3 regions of the Bacillus methanolicus genome follow, and region 3 is predicted to be linked to each of the others. Evidence: predicted binding sites of a transcription regulator. Region 3 holds the regulator's gene; each other region holds the start of a gene.
What was found. Region 3 encodes LexA, which represses DNA repair genes until DNA is damaged. Its sites were predicted from a motif close to CGAACATATGTTCG; they were not measured.
Positions count from the first base shown of each region.

Region 1: the regulator LexA is predicted to act here: its motif matches at 3,697-3,710, upstream of C0966_RS09065 (DNA polymerase thumb domain-containing protein).
Region 2: the regulator LexA is predicted to act here: its motif matches at 2,978-2,991, upstream of uvrB (excinuclease ABC subunit UvrB).

Region 1 covers NZ_PNFF01000001.1:1,799,587-1,806,481, forward strand. The annotation lists gene C0966_RS09050 (cytochrome ubiquinol oxidase subunit I) at 1-1,328, opposite strand, end outside; gene C0966_RS09055 (iron-sulfur cluster biosynthesis family protein) at 1,615-1,941, opposite strand; gene C0966_RS09060 (YolD-like family protein) at 2,017-2,352, opposite strand; gene C0966_RS09065 (DNA polymerase thumb domain-containing protein) at 2,379-3,638, opposite strand; gene C0966_RS09070 (YqzH family protein) at 3,811-4,005, shown strand; gene C0966_RS09075 (SDR family NAD(P)-dependent oxidoreductase) at 4,214-5,005, opposite strand; gene C0966_RS09080 (MBL fold metallo-hydrolase) at 5,020-5,982, opposite strand; gene proC (pyrroline-5-carboxylate reductase) at 6,514-6,895, shown strand, end outside.
Region 2 covers NZ_PNFF01000002.1:101,425-108,319, forward strand. The annotation lists gene uvrA (excinuclease ABC subunit UvrA) at 1-818, opposite strand, end outside; gene uvrB (excinuclease ABC subunit UvrB) at 826-2,805, opposite strand; gene C0966_RS12280 (DUF2198 family protein) at 3,122-3,355, opposite strand; gene C0966_RS12285 (efflux RND transporter permease subunit) at 3,501-6,737, opposite strand.
Region 3 covers NZ_PNFF01000001.1:852,975-859,869, forward strand. The annotation lists gene C0966_RS04310 (aminotransferase class I/II-fold pyridoxal phosphate-dependent enzyme) at 1-85, shown strand, start outside; gene C0966_RS04315 (MerR family transcriptional regulator) at 241-648, shown strand; gene glnA (type I glutamate--ammonia ligase) at 690-2,024, shown strand; gene C0966_RS04325 (hypothetical protein) at 2,489-3,043, shown strand; gene lexA (transcriptional repressor LexA) at 3,546-4,169, opposite strand; gene yneA (cell division suppressor protein YneA) at 4,328-4,651, shown strand; gene C0966_RS04340 (YneB family resolvase-like protein) at 4,655-5,323, shown strand; gene C0966_RS04345 (DUF896 domain-containing protein) at 5,399-5,632, shown strand; gene tkt (transketolase) at 5,894-6,895, shown strand, end outside.

The sequences.
Region 1 (6,895 bases), 950 kb from region 3:
TCGCGAAATCGATACTCAAGCTCTGCTTCAGCCGGGTTGTTGATAAACATTTTGCGAAGCACAATTGTACAAACTATGGCAAGCAGTGCATATAAGCCAAAGAACAACCACAACATCTCTCCTACTCCGTTTGAGGTAGTCGCTGCTTCCGATACTTTCATATATCCTCTTAAAATCCACGGCTGACGGCCAACTTCCGCCAAAAACCAACCTAATTCAATAGAAATCATTGCTAAAGGGCCGCAAAGAACAATTGCACGCAGCAGCCATTTATGTTGCATCCATTCTTTTTTCCATTTGGAAAAAACAACATATAAGAAAGATACAAGGAGCATAAACATAGCAAACATTACTTTAAAGTCAAACAAATAGTGTATATATAATGGAGGAGTTTCATCTTTTGGAAACTCATTTAACCCTATTACTTCCCCGTCAAAATTGCTGAAAGATAAAAAGCTTAGCATCTTCGGTAAATGAATGGCATATTTGACCTCTTGTTTATCTTCATCTAATACACCGAATAAAACAAGGTCGGCTCCTTTTTCCGTTTCAAAATGCCATTCAATCGCAGCTAATTTTTCAGGCTGGTGCTTTGCCAGGAACTTCGCGGACAAGTCGCCTGCGATCCCTGTCAGTATGGCAAAAATAAATGCTGATGTAACTGTTAAATGCAAAGCTTTTCTCGTATACTCTGTATTTTTTCCTCTTAAAATTTGGAATGCTGCAATCGTGGCCAGTATGAATGCAGATGTTACGTAAGCAGTTGCCAAGACGTGAAATGTTTTCGTTGGTGTTGCCGGATTAAACATGGCTTTAATGGGGTCTAATGTTGTGATAGCACCATCTACTATTTGGAAGCCTTGCGGTGTGTTCATAAATGCATTGACAGTCGTAATAAAAAACGCAGACATTGAGGCTCCAAGGACAATCGGAATCGATAACATCCAATGATAAAGCTGGTTTTTAAATCGATCCCACGTATATAAATAAATTCCTAAGAAAATGGCTTCAAAGAAGAAAGCGAATGTTTCCAAAAATAAAGGCAAACTAATCGCTTGTCCTGCAATCTTCATAAAGCTCGGCCATAAAAGCGAAAGCTGCAAACCGATACATGTTCCGGTTACTACTCCAATCGCTACCGTGATGACAAACCCGCGTGTCCAGCGTCTAGCAAGCAGTAAATAATGGGAATCATTCTTTTTAATTCCAATAAATTCTGCAATCGAAACCATCAAAGGGATGCCAACCCCAATTGTTGCGAAAATAATGTGGAAGGATAACGTTAAAGTCGTTAATATGCGGCTTAGCATGATATTATCAAATTCCATATGTTCCTCACCTCTCCATTTATTCGTTTTCACTATATTCATAGTATAAAACTTGTTTTGCCTCATGAGCTTTTAAGCTTTGAACACTTCGTGACAAATTTCACGAATTTTTTGTGAAAAACATTCATAAGTTCGAATTACATCTTGAACAAAATCCCTTACCATACTCATCAGAATATCGCGCCAGACATTAATATAAGGTGCATTTCACTGCACCTGTTGTTTTATTGTCCGACACATAAAAAAAAACGAGGCTGAGAGTCAGCCCCGCCTGATCTTATTTTTATTATTTTGTTTTATCAATAAAGCTCATTCTTCCGTTTATGATCTCGCCCGAACTTTTTAATTGAAAACAATTGGCACTTTCTAAAAAATCAATTTTCATTTTTTCATCCAGCAAAACTTTTGCCGACTTCTCTACAAAAATGCTCCTGTTGTTTGTGACAATTTCTTCGTCGTCACTGTCTGTTTCGCTGACGAACCAAAGAGCCGTTACACCGTTTACGGCGCAGCCGCATCCGTCTGTATCATATTTTAGCTTTAAATAACCTGTTTTTCCCGCCGTTTTCTCATCAAGTTTACTGGCAGCCTCGTCTGTTAATGTGATTTCCACCTGAATGCTCCTTTCTTGTTGCATGACCTTATTGTAGCATTTTGAGCTCCGTTTTTCTTTATCCGGCTCGCTTTTCTATTCATCTGCAAACCGGACATCAGCAATGCTTGAAATTTCAATCTGGTGCACTTCTTCAAAACGGTCGACCACATGGAGTTTTTTGGCTGTTTCATCCCAATAATGAATAGTGCCGATGACGAGCTGGTACCTCCGCCCCCTGTAATACGTAATTGCTACGCTTTTTTTAAATTCCATTGCTTCCGCCATCACTTCATTCATCACTTCAAGCTGCTGTTCATCGGGCTCTATTTTGTTCTCGTACATATCTTCCTTTGCCCAGTCTCTGAGCAGCTTTACATGTTCAGGAAGCATCATCGATGTCCATTTGATCCTTCCCCGGTCTCGTATCATCGTTTCTCCACCTCACTCCAGTTCGTTTACATTTTATGGCCGCCAACGAGAGTCGCCCGGTGTCTGGCTGTTCCGGCTTCCGTATAGGAAACAGCCCGCAGCAATGCCCCTGATCCAAACCGGCTGCGAATACGATCGACAGCATAACCGAGTTCGTGCTTTTTCCAACCGTTTAAATCAAACAGGCTGAGCTGCATTTGATTATCATCGACGATGTTTCCAAGTGAAATGGAAATTTTCCGGACCGTTTTTCCTTCATAAAATTCATGAAAAAGATCCAGACAAACCCGGTAAAGGTCCATTGTTACGTTTGTCGGCTGCTCAACCGTCCGGGAGCGGTAAAAGCCGCCGCCGAATTCATCCTGGCTGTAGCCGAGGCCAAAGCTGATCGTCCTTCCCGCCTTTTTGTGGTTTCGGGCTCTTCTCGCCACTTCTTCACACATTTCCAATATGACAGCTTTAATTTCATGCTCTTCCTTGTAGTCGCGCAATAGGACCTGGCTTTTTCCAAAACTGATCTGCCCTTCCATAATCGGCGCCCCGATATCGGAAAGGTCGACTCCCCATGCATGATAATAAAGCTGGTTCCCCATGATTCCAAATTTCTTTTCAAGTGCTTTCAAATCGTAGCGGGCCAATTGCCCGACTGTGAAAATTCCCATGCTGTTGAGCGTTTTTTCGACTCGACTGCCGATTCCCCACATTTCCCGGAGCGGGGAAACGTTCCACAGTTTTTTTGGCACATCCTCATACGTCCATTCGGCAATCCCTTGTTTTTTTGCTTCAAGATCAAGACACAGCTTTGCCATAAGCATGTTCGGTCCGATGCCAATCGCGCACGGCAGCTGAAACTCCCGTTCAAGATCATCCCTGATTTTTTTCGCAATGGTCATCGGATCACCCCAGAGATCAACAACGCCGTCTACTTGGATAAAACTCTCATCGACACTGTAAGTGTGAATCGCTTCTTTCGGAACGTAACGGTGAAATACACGGGTAATTTCAGTGGAAATCCGCAAATATGTTGCCATTTTCGGCTCTACTAGTTGGATACGGGGATCATCGGGAATTTCAAACAACCGGGAACCGGTCTTAACGCCGAATTCCTTTTTCAGCCGGGGAGATGCGGCAAGAACGACACTTCCCTGCCGTTCTACATTCCCGACAACAGCCAGGTAACATTCAAGCGGATCAAGACCAAGCATGACAGCAGAACAGCTTGCATAAAAGCTCTTCATATCAATGCATAAAATTTTATTGTGCGGCATCTTGCTGTAATCAACCATGATCCTGCCTCCTAAAATTTAGAACATACGTTCTCTATCATTATACCCATATATTAAGCGAATATGTGTTCGATTTCAATGGAAATTTAACGACGAATTTCTTGATATCGGCTTTCTTGCCAGTATGGCACTTTTTCCGGGAAGAGGTATAATCGAACTTGAGGTGCAAGAGATGGAGAAAAAATTTGTGATAAAAATGATCGAAAATTGTTTCAAGCAATACGGACATAACCGGGAGTCGATTCCGTTAAGCGAAGAAGAATACGAACAGCTTTATAAAAAAGTAATGGATTTGATAGAAGAGGAGCCGCTTGGTAATTTGTATACAATCGTCAATGATGTTGTTTATGAATACTTGACAGAGTGAGATGAGGAGGCATTTCTTCACTTTTATTCACAAAAAAATCGAATAAAAGTGAAGAAATCGCCAGTTGCGGTTTATCATTTAATCAGTATATTTACGAGTCGCATACGAGAAAATGGTAGATATATCTGTAAAGTGGTCGATATATCCGAAAAAGTCGCGCGTTATCGAGCCGGAACACCCACATAAAAATAACGTAATTTTTGTTTTCCTATTTTTGATTAAAAGCTTTCTTGCCGAGCCGCTCAAATAACCGCGGAAATAACGTATAAATGATGCTTCCCGCATTCATCCAGCGGGGAAGGTTAATTTCCCTGACAGGAGTAAAAATTTTATCGACAACTTTTTTGGCTACGTATTCAGGCTGAAGCATAATCCTCTTGACATTCTGAACGTATGTACCTTTCTCATCGGCAATTTGAAAAAAGTTGGTCGCAATCGGCCCCGGATTGACTGAGGTCACATACACATGATAATCGGCAAGCTCCATCCGCAAACTGTTTGTATAGCCGAGAACAGCATGTTTCGTTGCTGCATAAACGCTTGATTTCGGCGTTGCAATTTTTCCGGCTTGGGAGGCAATGTTGATGATATGGCCGGAACGCTGCTCCCTCATCTTCGGAAGCACCATGCTTGTGCAAGCCATAAGCCCGATCACATTGACATTGAACATCCCTTTCATTTCATCGATCGTTATTTTATGTGCTTCACGGAAAATTCCAAAACCCGCATTATTAATTAAAACATCGACCCGGCCGATTTCTTTGAATATTTTTTGAAATATTTCCTGGATTTGATCAGTATCGGACACGTCTAGCTTATAAACATAAACTTGGACACTGTACTGCCCTTCAAGCTTTTTCTTTAAAATTTCCAGTTTATCTATGCTTCGGGCAAGCAATACCAGATTTGCTCCCCGTTCAGCACAAAGTGTGGCAATTTCCGCGCCAATTCCTCCTGATGCCCCGGTAATGATGATATTTTTGCTTTTTAACCGTTCCAATGCTTCAGGTCACCTCATTTAGCTTTAAAAATATAAGTTTGATTGTCTTTCATCATATCAATCTCACCTAATGAGTCAAAATAGTCAAGCTGGGCGATCGTCTCTGAAATTGTGAGCGGTAATTCCCGTTCATAAACGGCCGGGAATAGGCGCTTGCAAATTTCAAACACGGTCAGCTCTTCTTTTTCAAGCCATTTTTTTACTTGCATCGCCCTTTCATGCTGGCGCTCCAGTCTTTTTTCTGCCAATTGATGAACGTCCGTAATGTCCGTGCCATGCCCCGTATACATCCGTTCAATCGGAAGATCAAACAGCCGTTTTATCGAATGATTATATTGAAGCTGAGGCTTTGGACGCTCGGTCATGCCTGGCAGCGGGGGCTCAAGCAAAGGATTCGGGGAAATCGATGTCAATAATAGGTCTCCGCCAATTAAAATCCCGTCTTTTTTGCGCCACAGCGCAATATGGCTCTGTGCATGGCCCGGTGTTTCAAGTACTTCCCAATTATCCAGCCCGGGCGGATTTTCCCCTTCGGTCAGCGTTCCGGTGAGAGACCTGTTGCATGAAAATTTCAGTGACTTTTTCATTATATCAATAAAAGAAAAGAACTTTTCGGGAATGCCAAATTCGACAAAAAGCTTTCGATAAAAATCATCATGCTCCTCAAGAAAAGATTGATTCCTGTTTATCCATCTCTCATTTAAAAAGTGGCCGTATACTTCCAATGACTGAGGAAAGAAGTCAAGCAAACCAGAGTGGTCCGGGTGGTGATGCGTCAAAATAACTTGTTCAATATCTTCTGGTATTAATTTTAAATCATTGAGCTGGCTTTTCAATGCTTCCCATGCTGACTCAGTTTTCGGACCGACATCAACAAGAGTCAGCCGATCTCCTTTTATTAAGAAAACATTAACATCACCGACCGCAAATGGCGTCGGCAAGGTAATCTTTGCAATTCCGCTTTTCCATTCAGTCATTGTTTTAGACTCCTTATTATATTTGTATAAAATTCATCGTGTCCAATTATTTGTATAATACCATCCAGTCGTGCATATTCTGGAATACATTAATTAGTTTATCGCTCTTTTTGTAAATTGTCATTATTTTCACATAACTATTTTTTAGATAATTTAAAAAATAATGCAAGTTCCCGCTTGACAGATAAATATGTTTTCTTGCATAATTACAATTAAAACTATTATGTAACGAAGCAATGAGTAAGGCCAGTAGATGGAAAACGGCGAAAGAGAGTGAAGCTCACCGGCTGAAAGGCTTCACCGCCCTCTTGACCATTGAACCTACCTTACGAGCTGTTAGGCAAACCTAAACGCATATCCGGCGTTATCGGATCAGAGCTGCACCTTTTCTATTAACTTGGCTTGTTAGTCTGGAAAAGGTGAATGAAGGTGGTACCACGGAAGATAGACCTTTCGTCCTTTACGGATGTAAGGTCTTTTTTATTTTCATAAATTCCAGAATGTTGAAATAAAAATACAGGAGGAAACAAAATGAAGAAGCTTACTTTTGTCGGAGCAGGTTCGATAGCGGAAGCAATGATCTCCGGAATGCTGAAGAGCAACCTGATAGAGAAGAACAGAATCTGGGTAACAAATCGAAAAGATGACAACAAACTAAACCGCATGAGTCAAGATTATGGCGTGAATACCTCTTACAATTTAGAAGAATTGTTCTCAAATACAGATGCAGTAATTTTAGCGATGAAGCCGAAAGACGCTGCAGAAGCCATTACCCGCATTAAAGATTACTTAACAGAAGATATGCTGATTATTTCCGTTTTGGCTGGAATATCGATTTCCAGTATTGAAGAGCTTTCCGGCAAATCCCTGGCAATCGTAAGAGCAATGCCGAATACATCAGCAGCAATCGGGA
Region 2 (6,895 bases), on a different contig from region 3:
TAAGGGCTGTTAAAAGAAAACATCCGCGGTTCAAGCTCTTGAATCGAAAAACCGCAATGAGGGCATGCATGATGCTCGCTGAAAAGCAGCTCCTCTTCACCAATCACATCAATGATGACTTTTCCATCACCAAGACGTAATGCTGTTTCTAACGAATCCGACAGCCGGGGCGCAATTCCGTCTTTCACGACGATCCGGTCAATGACGACTTCAATCGAGTGCTTTTTATTTTTCTCAAGCTCAATTTCATCGCCCAGGTCATGCATTTCACCGTCAATTCGGACACGGACGTACCCTTGTTTTTTAATTTCATCGAGTGTTTTTGCATGGGTGCCTTTCCGTCCTGATACAACGGGTGCAAGAATTTGCAGCCTGGTTCTTTCCGGGTATTCCAAGATGCGGTCCACCATCTGTTCAATTGTTTGTGAGGAAATCTCAATTCCGTGCACCGGGCATGTCGGCCGTCCGACTCTTGCAAATAAAAGCCTTAAATAATCATATATTTCCGTTACTGTTCCAACCGTTGACCGAGGATTCCTGCTAGTTGTTTTTTGGTCAATGGAAATGGCCGGAGACAATCCTTCAATTGAATCTACATCAGGCTTATCCATTTGACCGAGGAACTGGCGGGCGTAGGCGGAAAGAGATTCCACATATCTGCGCTGCCCCTCTGCATAAATCGTATCAAAGGCGAGCGACGACTTTCCTGAACCGGAAAGCCCTGTTACCACAACAAGCTTATCTCTCGGAATGGTGACATCAATATTTTTTAAATTATGAACTCTGGCACCTTTTACAACAAGTTTTTCCATCGCCATGTAATCGTCATCCTTCCGCTTTTAACTCAAGTATTAAATCACGAAGCTCGGCGGCCCGTTCGAAGTTTAAAGCTTTTGCCGCTTCCTTCATTTCTTTTTCCATATCGGCAATTAATTTTTCCCGCTCTTTCTTCGTCAATTTGCCAAAGCTTTGAGCCGGTTTGTATTCTTCCTGTTCTTCAGCCGCATATGTGGCACGGATGACATCGCGAATTTCTTTCTTAATTGTTTGCGGTGTAATTCCGTGTTTTTTATTGTATTCTTCCTGAATCGCACGGCGGCGCTTCGTTTCATTAATTGCAATTTCCATTGACTGGGTCATCCGGTCAGCATACATAATGACATGACCGTTTGCATTCCGGGCTGCCCGGCCGATCGTCTGAATAAGAGAACGCTCCGAACGAAGAAAGCCCTCTTTATCAGCGTCAAGAATCGCAACAAGAGAAACTTCGGGAATATCAAGTCCTTCTCTTAACAAGTTGATCCCGACAAGAACATCAAACTTCCCGAGGCGAAGGTCCCGGATAATTTCAATCCGCTCAAGCGTTTTTATCTCTGAATGCAAATATTGAACCTTAATCCCGATTTCTTTCAAATAGTCAGTTAAGTCTTCCGCCATTTTCTTCGTCAGCGTCGTTACAAGAACTCGTTCATTCCGTTTAATCCGGTCCTGAATTTCGCCGATCAAATCATCAATCTGCCCTTCAATCGGACGGACATCAATCGTCGGATCCAGCAGGCCGGTCGGCCGGATAATCTGCTCAACCATTTCGGGAGAGTGCTCCAGCTCATAAGGTCCCGGAGTCGCCGAAACATATACAATTTGATTAATATGTTTTTCAAATTCTTCAAATGTCAGCGGACGGTTGTCCAGTGCTGAAGGGAGCCGGAAACCGTGGTCGACAAGAACCTGCTTCCGGGCACGGTCGCCATTATACATTCCACGGATTTGCGGCAAAGTGACATGTGATTCATCAATAACAATGAGAAAATCGTCAGGAAAATAATCCAGCAATGTATAAGGCGTTGAACCCGGAGGCCTTAATGTCAGATGCCTCGAGTAATTTTCAATTCCTGAACAAAAGCCCATTTCCCTCATCATTTCAAGATCATATCGGGTCCGCTGCTCAAGGCGCTGCGCCTCCAAAAGTTTGTCTTCTGCGCGAAGCTTTTTAAGCTGCTCTTCCAATTCTTTTTCTATATTTTCGATGGCGATTCGCATTTTTTCTTCACGCGTAACGAAGTGGGAAGCCGGAAAGATCGCAGCATGCTCGCGCTCCCCTAAAATTTCTCCTGTTAACGCATCGACTTCACGGATTCGGTCAATTTCGTCTCCAAAAAACTCAACACGGATGCAGTGTTGATCCCTTGAAACAGGAAAAATTTCCACAACATCCCCGCGCACGCGGAATGTCCCCCGTTTGAAGTCAATGTCATTCCGTTCATATTGGACATCAACGAGGCGGTGCAGCAGCTGGTTTCGTTCAATTTCCATGCCGACACGCAATGAAACGACGAGTTCACGGTATTCTTCAGGCGAACCGAGGCCATATATGCATGAAACGCTGGCAACGATGATCACATCCCGTCTTTCAAACAGAGCAGATGTAGCCGAGTGGCGCAGCTTATCAATTTCATCATTGATGCTTGCATCTTTTTCAATATAAGTATCTGTTTGCGGAACATACGCTTCAGGCTGATAATAGTCGTAGTAGCTGACAAAATATTCGACCGCATTATTCGGGAAAAATTCTTTAAACTCACTGTAAAGCTGTCCGGCAAGCGTTTTGTTGTGGGCAATTACAAGGGTCGGTTTATTCACCTCTTTAATCACATTCGAAATCGTAAATGTTTTCCCTGTTCCCGTTGCCCCTAAAAGTGTTTGGTGCTTCTTCCCATTCTTTATGCCTTCCACAAGTTTTCTTATCGCTTCAGGCTGATCGCCTTGGGGCGAATATTTCGAAACTAATTCAAATTGCTCCGTCACAAAAAAACCTCCTGTTCCGCAATGGTATGAACCCAAAAGTGATTCGAGCTATTTACTTTTATCGCAATCAAATATGGATAAAAACCACCACTGACAAAGTTTCACATTATCCGTCTTCAAAAACTCATATCAACATTCTACCACAAAGCACTCAAAACAAACCAATAAAGTGCGAACGAATATTCGATTTTTTTTGATCTTAACAAAGACCTCAAATTGCCCGAGGTTCTTCAGTTTTTTCTTTTCAAAGCAAAAAACCTGTCGAAAAAAGCAGACAGGTTTAACAAAGGTTATTTCGATTTTCGTATTAAATCTGTTAAGCGCTCCTCCGGATTCTGGCGATCATTCTTCTTGCAAACCAAAAACCTAGTGTTAAAGAAAACGCATCAACGACAATCAGCCCGAGTGAATTCGTGTACCCTTTATAGACCGAGGCGGCTATCAGCGCGACTGTAAGAATAAGCCCGATTACATGATGATACGTTACCCTTGTAAACAGCAAAACTAACAGGCATGGCAAAAATAAAGCCGAAAAATATTTAATAACCATAAGGACACCTTCTTAAAAAATGCAGATTTTTCTACCACTGGATCATTTAACGCTTATCAATAGAATATATCTTCTTTTCAGCGTATACAAGTTTTTTACAACGATTCCGTCATCATTCATTGCTAAAAGGGTAGGGGCCAGACCCCTACCCTTTCTTTCTTCTTAGCTTGCTTATGCTTTCAAAAACGATTGGAACAATTAAGAGAGTAAGCAGGGTTGAACTTGTTAATCCGCCTATTACGGTAACGCCAAGCCCTTTGGATATCAATCCGCTTCCTTCCATGCCAAATGCGAGCGGCAATAATGCTCCGATCGTCGCAATCGCAGTCATTAAAATCGGGCGCAAGCGGGTTGCCCCTGCCTCAAGCAATGCTTCCCTTGTACTGAGTCCTTCGTTTTCTTTTCGAATAACCCGGTCAATCAGAACGATTGCATTTGTTACTACAATACCGATTAACATTAAGGCGCCGATCATTGCCGACACACTGATTGTCTCACCGGCAATCAGCAGGGCAACGAGCCCGCCGATAACCGCGAACGGCAATGAAAACAGAATCGTAAACGGTGCAAGAGCGCCGCCGAAAGTTACGACGAGGATAAAATAAACGATAGCAATGGCAGCGAGCATCGCCAATCCTAATTGTGTAAAGGTTTCCTGAATATCTTCCGTAACCCCTCCCATCGAAATTTCCACATTTGAAGGCAAGTCAATCTTATCCACTTCTTTTTGAAGTTTTGCAGACGCTTTGGCAACATCATCTGTTGTCAGCTCGGCGCTGACTTCTGCATAAATCCGGCCGTCACGGCGCGTAACGGTGTCCGATGTTTTTCCTTTCTTGATTTCAACCAATTCACTTACAGGAACTTCGATGCCAAGCGGTGATTGAATCTTTTCTTCGATCATATCATTGACACTTTCATAGCTTTCTTCTTCAACTTGAAGATAGACATTCAGCTCTTCCCCGTCTTTTTCAATTGTCGTCAGAACGGGGCGCTCCCTTGTCTGAGAAAGTTCCATGCCGATTTGTGCAGCCGTTAATCCGAGCTTGCTCAATTTTTTCTGATCAGCGACGAGTGTAAATTCATCATATGATTCGGAAATGCTCGAATCAATTTTCGTAAAACTTTTGTCCTTTTTCATAATGTCTTGAATTTCTTTTACAACCGGTTCGATATCTTCCCGCTTTTCACCGTATACATAATAGACAATTTCATTGCTGCCGGCTTGAGAATGAAAATCTTGAGAAGCCCATTCACCTTCTGCTGTTTTTTCCTGAAGATCCTTAATCACCTTTTCCTTTTCCTCTTCAAAATTAGGTGTATCATCTTCATATGCAATAAACATGATCGCGCTGTTCGTATCACCCGGATTCATAGGGTTTTCGCTTCCAAGCGACAATTGAACCGTCTTTACGTTATCCCTCTCAAGGAAGAATTTCTCTGCATCTGACGTGTATTTTTTCACTTGCTCCAATGTTTCCCCCGGGGCAGGTTTATACGTAACAACCATCATTTTCTCTTCTTCAGACGGCAGGAAGCTGACCCCGATGACAGGAACAAGGAATAAGCTTCCGACAAGGAGGAGCAATGCCATTAAGCTTGTCACAATCTTATGGTTTAACGACCAGTTTAAAATTTTCCTATAAGCTTGAGCCAATCTTCCAGGCTTATCCTCGTCGTGATGGACTCCTTCTTTTAAGCCTTTTTTAAATAGAGAATGAGCCATCATCGGTACAATCGTAATCGCAACAAGCAATGAAGCGAGCAACGAAAAGACGATGGTTAAGGCAAACGGCATGAACAGCTCGCCGACCATTCCCTTCACAAGTGCAAGAGGAAGAAACACGGCGATCGTTACGATCGTTGATGACATAATCGGAATAAACATTTCTTTCGTCGCTTCGCGGATCAATTCCATTCCTTTCAGCTTTTCGTCCTTCAGCGACATTCTCCGGTATATGTTTTCAATTACGACGATCGAATCGTCGATCACCCGGCCGATTGCGACGGTCATCGCGCCTAAAGTCATCATATTCAGCGTAATATCCATCTGCTTTAGCAATAAAATGGCAATCAAAAGCGACAGCGGGATCGAAATAACCGCAATCAAAGTAGATCTGATATTTCTCAAGAATAATAGAATGATGACGACCGCAAACGCTGCTCCGAACAGCGCCTTGCTTAACATCGTCTCTACAGAATCTTCAATCGGCGTAGCCTGGTCAAACGTTGTGACTACTTCCAGACCTTCAATTTCGTCTTCAAATTTTTTCAACTCTTCTTTTACTTCATTCGCGACCGTAACGGTGTTGGCATCAGCCGTTTTTACAATTTGAAGGCCAATCGCTTCTTTTCCATTCGTTCTCGAAATCGATTCTGCCTTGCCAACCAATTTAATATCAGCAATGTCTTCAAGTTTTACAGTCTGAAGCACTAAACCTTGCTGCGGCTGTCTTTGGATATTTCCTTGGGAAGTTCCGTCCAGAGATATTCCAGCTGCATTGTTTTGAGATGCTGCTGCGAAACCTTGTGAACCTGCTGCAGGATTTCCCTGAGGCGCCGCCATGGAACCGCTCTGCGGACCTGCAGCAGGATTTCCCTGATTGACTGCCTGCGAATTGTTCCGGCTTCCGGTTGAAGGGATCACCGGAATTTCCAAAGCTTTTAATTCTTCGATTGTCGTAACATTTCCATCCACAACAACCGATTGCTCTTTATCTTTAAATGTATAAAGCCCTAAAGGAAACGTAATATCTTCGCCTTTTATGTAATTTTTTACTGTTTCCTGGTTTAAACCGTATTGAGCCATTTTCTCATCGTTAAAAACAAGTTGAACCTCTTCGATCTGCTGTCCGGAAATTTGTACGGATGATACACCGTTAATCCCTTCCAAAGCAGGCACGATTTCTTCTTCAACTTTTTTTGTAAGCTGTGCAAGCGACTCTTTTTCATTCGAGATACTTACAGCCACAATTGGGAAGTCATTTATGCTGACCTTTGAAATTTTCGGCTTATTCACGCCATCCGGAAATTGAATCGAAGATAAAGCTTCTTCTAACTCATTTTTTGCCTCGTCCATATCCTTTTCATATTCATATTCGATTTGAACAGATGAAGCATTTTGAAATGAATTAGAACTGACTACATTCACCCCGTTAAGATTTTGGGCCGCTTTTTCAATCGGCACGGAAATCTTATCTTCTACCTCTTCAGGTGTAGCTCCGGGATAAAAAGTGGTAACACTGATAACCGGAGTTTTGATATTCGGAATTGTTTCAAGCTTCATGTTCAGTCCGGAATATAAGCCTGCCGCTGTAATAATGATGGTAAGCAGCCAGACCGCGAACTTATTTTTAAGGGAAAAATTTATTATTTTATCCATTGTTTCCTCCAGCTCCTGTAGCTTAGAAAATTTCACTTGACCGACTGGTCATGATAACAAATAATATAAATGACCAGTCGGTCAGCAGTCAATATAGACTTTAAAAAATTTACAATAAATTAAGGGTTTATCTTTAATGACCAATCGGTCATAATTAG
Region 3 (6,895 bases):
TCAGGGCGGGCTGACCTATTCCCATGTAAAAATGGCTGTTCTGATTGCAATCGATCATTTAATGAAAAAAGGTTTAGTTGAATGATCATAAGAATCAAGGCGGACAACTCATCCTTAATGGGGGTTGTCCCTTTTTTTTATAAAAAATTTTTATGTTATAAAATGTAACATGATATTGACAATAAACCTTACATGAAATATAATGTGAAATATAAGAAAGGAAAGAAAGGAGAAATCGAAGTGAGTGGAAGTGAAATTCGCCGTTCCATGCCTTTGTTTCCGATCGGAATTGTCATGCAGTTGACAGAGCTGTCGGCAAGACAAATTCGATATTATGAAGAGCATAAATTGATTTCTCCAGCAAGAACGGATGGAAATCGGCGCCTTTTTTCATTAAACGATATTGATAAACTGCTTGAAATTAAGGATCTTATCGACCAGGGGGTCAATATCGCCGGAATTAAACAGTTATTCTCAGTAAAAGAACAACAAGAAGAAACAGCAAACATTCAGCAACAAGCAGAAAAAGCCCGACGTGACTTGTCTGATGAGGAATTGAGAAAACTATTGCGAGCTGAATTAATGCAAGCAGGCAGATTTAACCGTTCCTCATTGCGTCAAGGTGACATGTCCCGCTTTTTCCATTAATTAAATTTGATAATTGAATCATAACAGGGAGGACTACAGAAATGGCCAAGTACACAAAAGACGATATTTTCCGCATGGCAAATGAAGAAAATGTAAAATTCATCCGTTTGCAATTTACCGACATCTTAGGAACGATCAAAAACGTTGAAATTCCTATAAGCCAGCTTGAAAAAGCGTTAGATAACAAAATGATGTTCGATGGTTCATCAATTGAAGGTTTTGTACGTATTGAAGAATCTGATATGTACCTTTATCCGGATCTTGATACATGGGTTATTTTTCCGTGGACAGCTGGAAAAGGGAAGGTTGCCCGCTTAATCTGTGACGTTTATAATTCAGATGGTACTCCATTCGCAGGGGATCCTCGTGGAAACTTAAAACGCGTTTTAAAAGAAATGGAAGAGTTAGGATTTACACAATTCAACTTAGGTGCTGAACCGGAATTCTTCTTATTCAAACTTGATGAAAAAGAGGAACCAACATTAGAACTAAATGATAATGGCGGATATTTTGACTTGGCACCGACTGATCTTGGGGAAAACTGCCGCCGTGATATCGTTCTCGAGCTTGAAGGAATGGGCTTTGAAATTGAAGCTTCTCACCACGAAGTAGCACCGGGGCAGCATGAAATTGATTTTAAATATGAAGATGCTTTAACAGCATGCGACGAAATTCAAACGTTTAAGCTTGTTGTAAAAACAATTGCCCGCAAGCACGGATTGCACGCGACATTTATGCCAAAACCATTATTCGGTGTTAACGGATCTGGTATGCACTGCAACCTTTCCCTGTTCAAAGAAGGCAAAAATGCATTCTATGATCCAACTGGAAATCTTGAATTAAGCGACACAGCACGCCAATTTATCGCCGGTATCATTAAGCACGCACCTGCATTCACTGCTGTTACAAACCCGACTGTTAACTCTTATAAGCGTTTAGTGCCGGGATACGAGGCTCCTTGTTATGTTGCATGGTCTGCAAAAAACCGTTCACCATTAATTCGGATCCCTGCATCCCGCGGCCAAAGTACACGCGTAGAGGTACGAAGTGTTGATCCGGCTGCAAACCCTTATCTGGCAATGGCTGTATTATTGAAAGCAGGGTTAGATGGAATCAAAAACAAACTTACTCCTCCAGCACCTGTAGACCGCAACATCTATGTCATGAGCAAAGAAGAGCGCCTTGCTGAAGGAATCGAAGATCTGCCGGCAACTCTTGCTCAAGCCTTAGACAATTTAAAGAGTGACGAAGTTATCGTGTCGGCACTTGGAGAGCATATTTTTGAACACTTTGTTGAGGCAAAAGAAATCGAGTGGGATATGTTCCGTACACAAGTGCATCCTTGGGAACGCGAACAATATATGACAATGTATTAATCCTTAAATCCCTTGACACCACTGGTGTTGAGGGGTTTTTGTTTATCGGGCATTTTTGATCATTTATATTTGTTTTATTAACTGCCCGGTACTTGCCCGATTTTATTTCAAAAAAATCAATCCAAAACACTAATCTGAATTTCAATTTTAATAAATGATTGAGGAGCTTGCTAAGCTCCTTTTTTTATTTCTTTTTCATACAAACAAATGGGCAAAAGAAGAATTTAATACACAAGAGGGATGCTTCCATATTGTACCTCAAGTTACTTTTTTAAAGGAGATGAAGAAAAATGAGATGGAAGAAAAACTATGGATTATGGGTTGCAGATTGAAATACTTCTTTGTTTCTTCATCTATTGCTTTCGTTTAATTACATTCAATTAATTCAAAAAATTAATAATTTTATCCCAAAACAGTTAATATTGGTATATAATGTAACTTGAATAAATAGTAGAGGTGAAAAAATGAAGAATTTGTTCATGTGTGTTTTATTTACATTTTTATCTTTGGGTTTAATTGCTTGTGGGGCTGATGAAAAGGCGAATACAACTAATAAAGAAGCGAGTGCCGATAAACCAGAAGAAGCTACAAGCGGTAAAAAAGACTTTGAGGAATATCTAAATAAAGTGCAGCCTATTGTTTTAGAAGATCTTGCAAACTTTGCAGCTAAATTTGAAGAATTAAAGAATCAATCCATTAACGGTGAAATTACTGATATTGAATTTGGTCAAGCAATCGTTGATGAACTTTTACCAACTGCTACACAAATTCAAGAAGATGTTGAAGCGATTATGCCAGCAAAAGAAATTCGAGATCTGCATGAAACCCTTATTGATATGACAGCTAAAAATGCCCAAGCGCTTTCTGAAATAGTTTCTGCCATAGAATCCGGAGACTCTTCAAAAATAACCTCGGCAAATGAATTATTATCTGAAGCGAGGAAATTAGAAAGAGACTATGTATATGACATTAAGGAATACGCAGCCAAGTACGACATAGAATTTGAAGAACAAAAATAATAGACCGAAGCCCCTTTCAATTGAAAAGGGGCTTCTCTAGTCCCAAAAAGGTAAATCATCGTAAATAACAGGCCGAATCTGTCCAACAATCTCCGTTATAGATCACCTTAACAATACGATTATTCTCACAGAAATCGTGGCGATCGGAAGGACTCTTGGAGTGGTTGCCATTCTCTCCTGCAAAGGCCGAGTGCGCAAGTGTACGACTATTAGAGCAAATTCGACTGTTAGCATGAGCTTTAAACGGAGGGATAAATAGTTAGGTCTATTTGGCATGCGAAAATCTTTTTTTGGAGGAAAGGGTACCCCTTCCTCCAAAAAAAGATTATTATCTCAAATAACTATTGATTAACCTTTTGACTAATCGTAAGAATGAGGCTGACTCATAGGGGTCTGACTCCCTTCGACAATGACAATATATAGAATGGATTGATTAGCGTTTGTCTATATATTGTATTGGAGGGGACTGACACTTTGCCTTGAGTCAGCCTCTTTGAAAAACTCAATGAATCTGGCGGTAAACGCCAATCACTTTTCCGAGAATCGAGACATTTTTTAAAATGATTGGCTCCATTGTTGAATTCTCAGGCTGCAGCCGAATATAATCTTTTTCTTTAAAAAATCTTTTAACCGTCGCTTCATCATCTTCTGTCATAGCAACTACAATATCACCGTTGTTTGCCGTCTTTTGCTGTCTTACAATAACATAATCCCCATCTAAAATGCCGGCTTCGATCATACTGTCACCCATGACCTCAAGCATAAAGACTTGCTCATCTGCCGGAACAAGCCGTTCGGGAAGAGGGAAAAATTCTTCAACATTTTCAATGGCAGTAATAGGCTGTCCTGCTGTAACTTTACCGACAACCGGTACATTTACGACATTGTGTTTTGGAATGTGTGCCTCTTCTTCCATGTCCAGAATTTCAATTGCTCTCGGCTTTGTAGGATCCCTGCGGATAAGCCCTTTGCTTTCAAGGCGAGCCAGATGTCCGTGCACCGTAGAACTGGAAGCAAGCCCCACTGCTTGACCGATTTCTCTGACGGAAGGGGGATAGCCTTTCTTCTTTACTTCCTCTTTTATAAAATTCAAAATATCTTGCTGCCTTTTTGATAATTTAGCCATAAAAATCGCACCTCATACGTAATTGTTACGCTTATTATAGCATGTACTTCATAAAAATACAAACGTAAGTTCGAATTTTTTTGTTGACGGAAAACAAATGTTCGGTTTATACTTGAGATAACAAAACAGAACGTATATTCGGTTTAGGGGTGTTGATGATGAAAAAAATCTGGAAACGATATTCATATGCTATTATTCTTGTAATGGTAAGTTTTACAGCAGCACTTCTCTTTTCTGATTATGTTAAGGATGCCAATTCTGAAAGTTATTTAAAAGTAACCGTTGAAGAAGGAGAATCGCTTTGGTCCATCGCAGAAAAATTTTCGGACAAGCATGGTTTATCTTCTGATGAGTTCATCAGCTGGGTTGAAAGAACAAATGGCATAAACGGAGATAACATCTATCCAGGTGAAGAATTAGTCATCCCTGTATTGGAAAAGTCTGAAGCACAGGTGGAAGTTACAAATTATGCAGGTGAGTAATATATGGAGACAAGAAACGGGAAAAAAGCAATAATCTATTGCCGTGTAAGCACATCGAAAGAAACACAGGAAACGTCCTTGAAACGGCAGGAAGAAGAGTTAACGCAGCTTGCAGTCAAGTATGGGTTCCAAGTTATAAGAGTGATTAAAGAGCAGGCAAGCGGGTATGAACTTGAGCGTGAAGGAATGCTGGAACTCCTGGAAACAATAAATGAGGACAGGGACATAAGCGCAATCCTTATACAAGATGAAACGAGACTTGGAAGAGGAAATACAAAAATCGTATTGCTGCATTGCATCTTAAAAGAAGGCGTTAAATTATACACGATCTCTCATAATGGGGAACTTCAATTATCAGAAGCTGATTCGTTGGTATTGAAAATTGTCGGAATGGTGGAAGAATACCAGCGAAAATTACATAATATAAAGATTAAGCGGGGCATGAAACGGGCAGTAAAAAACGGATACAAGCCGGAAAACAATTTGAAAAATATTGGTGAAAACGCCGGAAGAGAAAGAAAAGAAGTTCCGATTGAGGAGATCGTCCGGCTCAGAAAAAATGATTTAACGTTCGCAGAAATTGCAGCTACGCTGAGAGGATTTGGCTATGATGTTTCGAAAGCGACTGTTCATAGAAGGTATCAAGAATATAAGGAAATGGAATCCAATTAGAGCATTTTCCTTGTAAAAAGCCCTTTTCTTTTGTATGATGACCAATAGCTTAACTATTTGAAAAGGAGCTTTTATATGCTGTCAAAAGAATTAATTGCGAGAATTAATGCATTAGCAAATAAAGCAAAAACATCAGGCTTGACGGAAGAAGAAGCTAAAGAGCAGTCAAAGCTTCGACGCCAGTATTTGGAATCATTTCGTTCTTCGATGCTAGCTACCTTAAAAGGTGTGACAATCGTTGATCCATTGGGTAATGACGTAACTCCCGAAAAGCTGAAACAATTGCAAAAAAAGGATCGTTTGCATTAATAATATACACGATGAATGAGGCTGACCCGCAGAAAGTCATTCTTGCTCCGGTGTCAGCCCTTTTTCTGCTGTTTTCTTCACTATATTTGATAAGTAGGAAACCCTAATAAATTAATGCGCTTTCACAATCATGTGTGAAAAAATATCTCCGCCGAATGGTTGACACAAAAAATTCTCTATTGTATAAAAAATTCAAAAACTATAAAATTAAAGAAGAATGAAAAATTATAATTGAAAGGGTGGATTGAATTGTTTGATAACATTGATCAATTGTCAATAACCTCAATTCGTACACTTTCCATCGATGCGATTGAAAAGGCAAACTCCGGACATCCGGGCATGCCAATGGGAGCTGCACCGATGGCATACACTCTTTGGACAAGATATATGAACCATAATCCAAAGAATCCAAATTGGTTTAACCGCGATCGTTTTGTTCTTTCTGCAGGTCATGGATCAATGCTGCTATACAGCTTGCTTCATCTGTCAGGATACGACGTAACGATGGATGATATTAAACAATTCCGCCAATGGGGCAGCAAAACACCTGGACATCCTGAGTACGGACATACACCTGGGGTTGATGCCACAACAGGTCCGTTAGGACAAGGTATTGCTATGGCAGTTGGAATGGCGATGGCTGAGCGTCATTTGGCAGCGGTATATAATAAAGATAATTACCAAATTATTAACCATTATACATATAGTATTTGTGGTGATGGTGATTTAATGGAAGGTGTTTCTGCTGAAGCAGCTTCTTTAGCCGGTCATTTAAGACTGGGCCGCTTGATTGTTTTGTATGATTCCAATGACATTTCTTTGGATGGAGAACTTAACCGTTCGTTCTCAGAAAGTGTGGAAATGCGTTTTAAATCGTATGGATGGCAGTACATCCGAGTTGAAGACGGCAATGACCTCGAAGCTATTGCGAAAGCAATTGAAGAAGCAAAACAGGATGAAACCCGTCCAACATTAATTGAAGTCAAAACCATTATTGGTTACGGTTCTCCGAATAGAGCCGGAACATCAGATATTCATGGGTCTCCTCTTGGTGCTGAAGAACGAAAGCTCACAAAAGAGGCTTACAAATGGACTTTCGAAGAAGACTTCTATGTTCCTCAGGAAGTTTATAATCATTTTAAACAAAATGTATTAGAACGAGGGGAAGCGAAAGAGCAGGAATGGAATGAGCTATTCGCTCAATATAAGAAGGAGTATCCTGAGTTAGGAAAACAGCTGGAACAAGCAATAAATGGCGAGCTT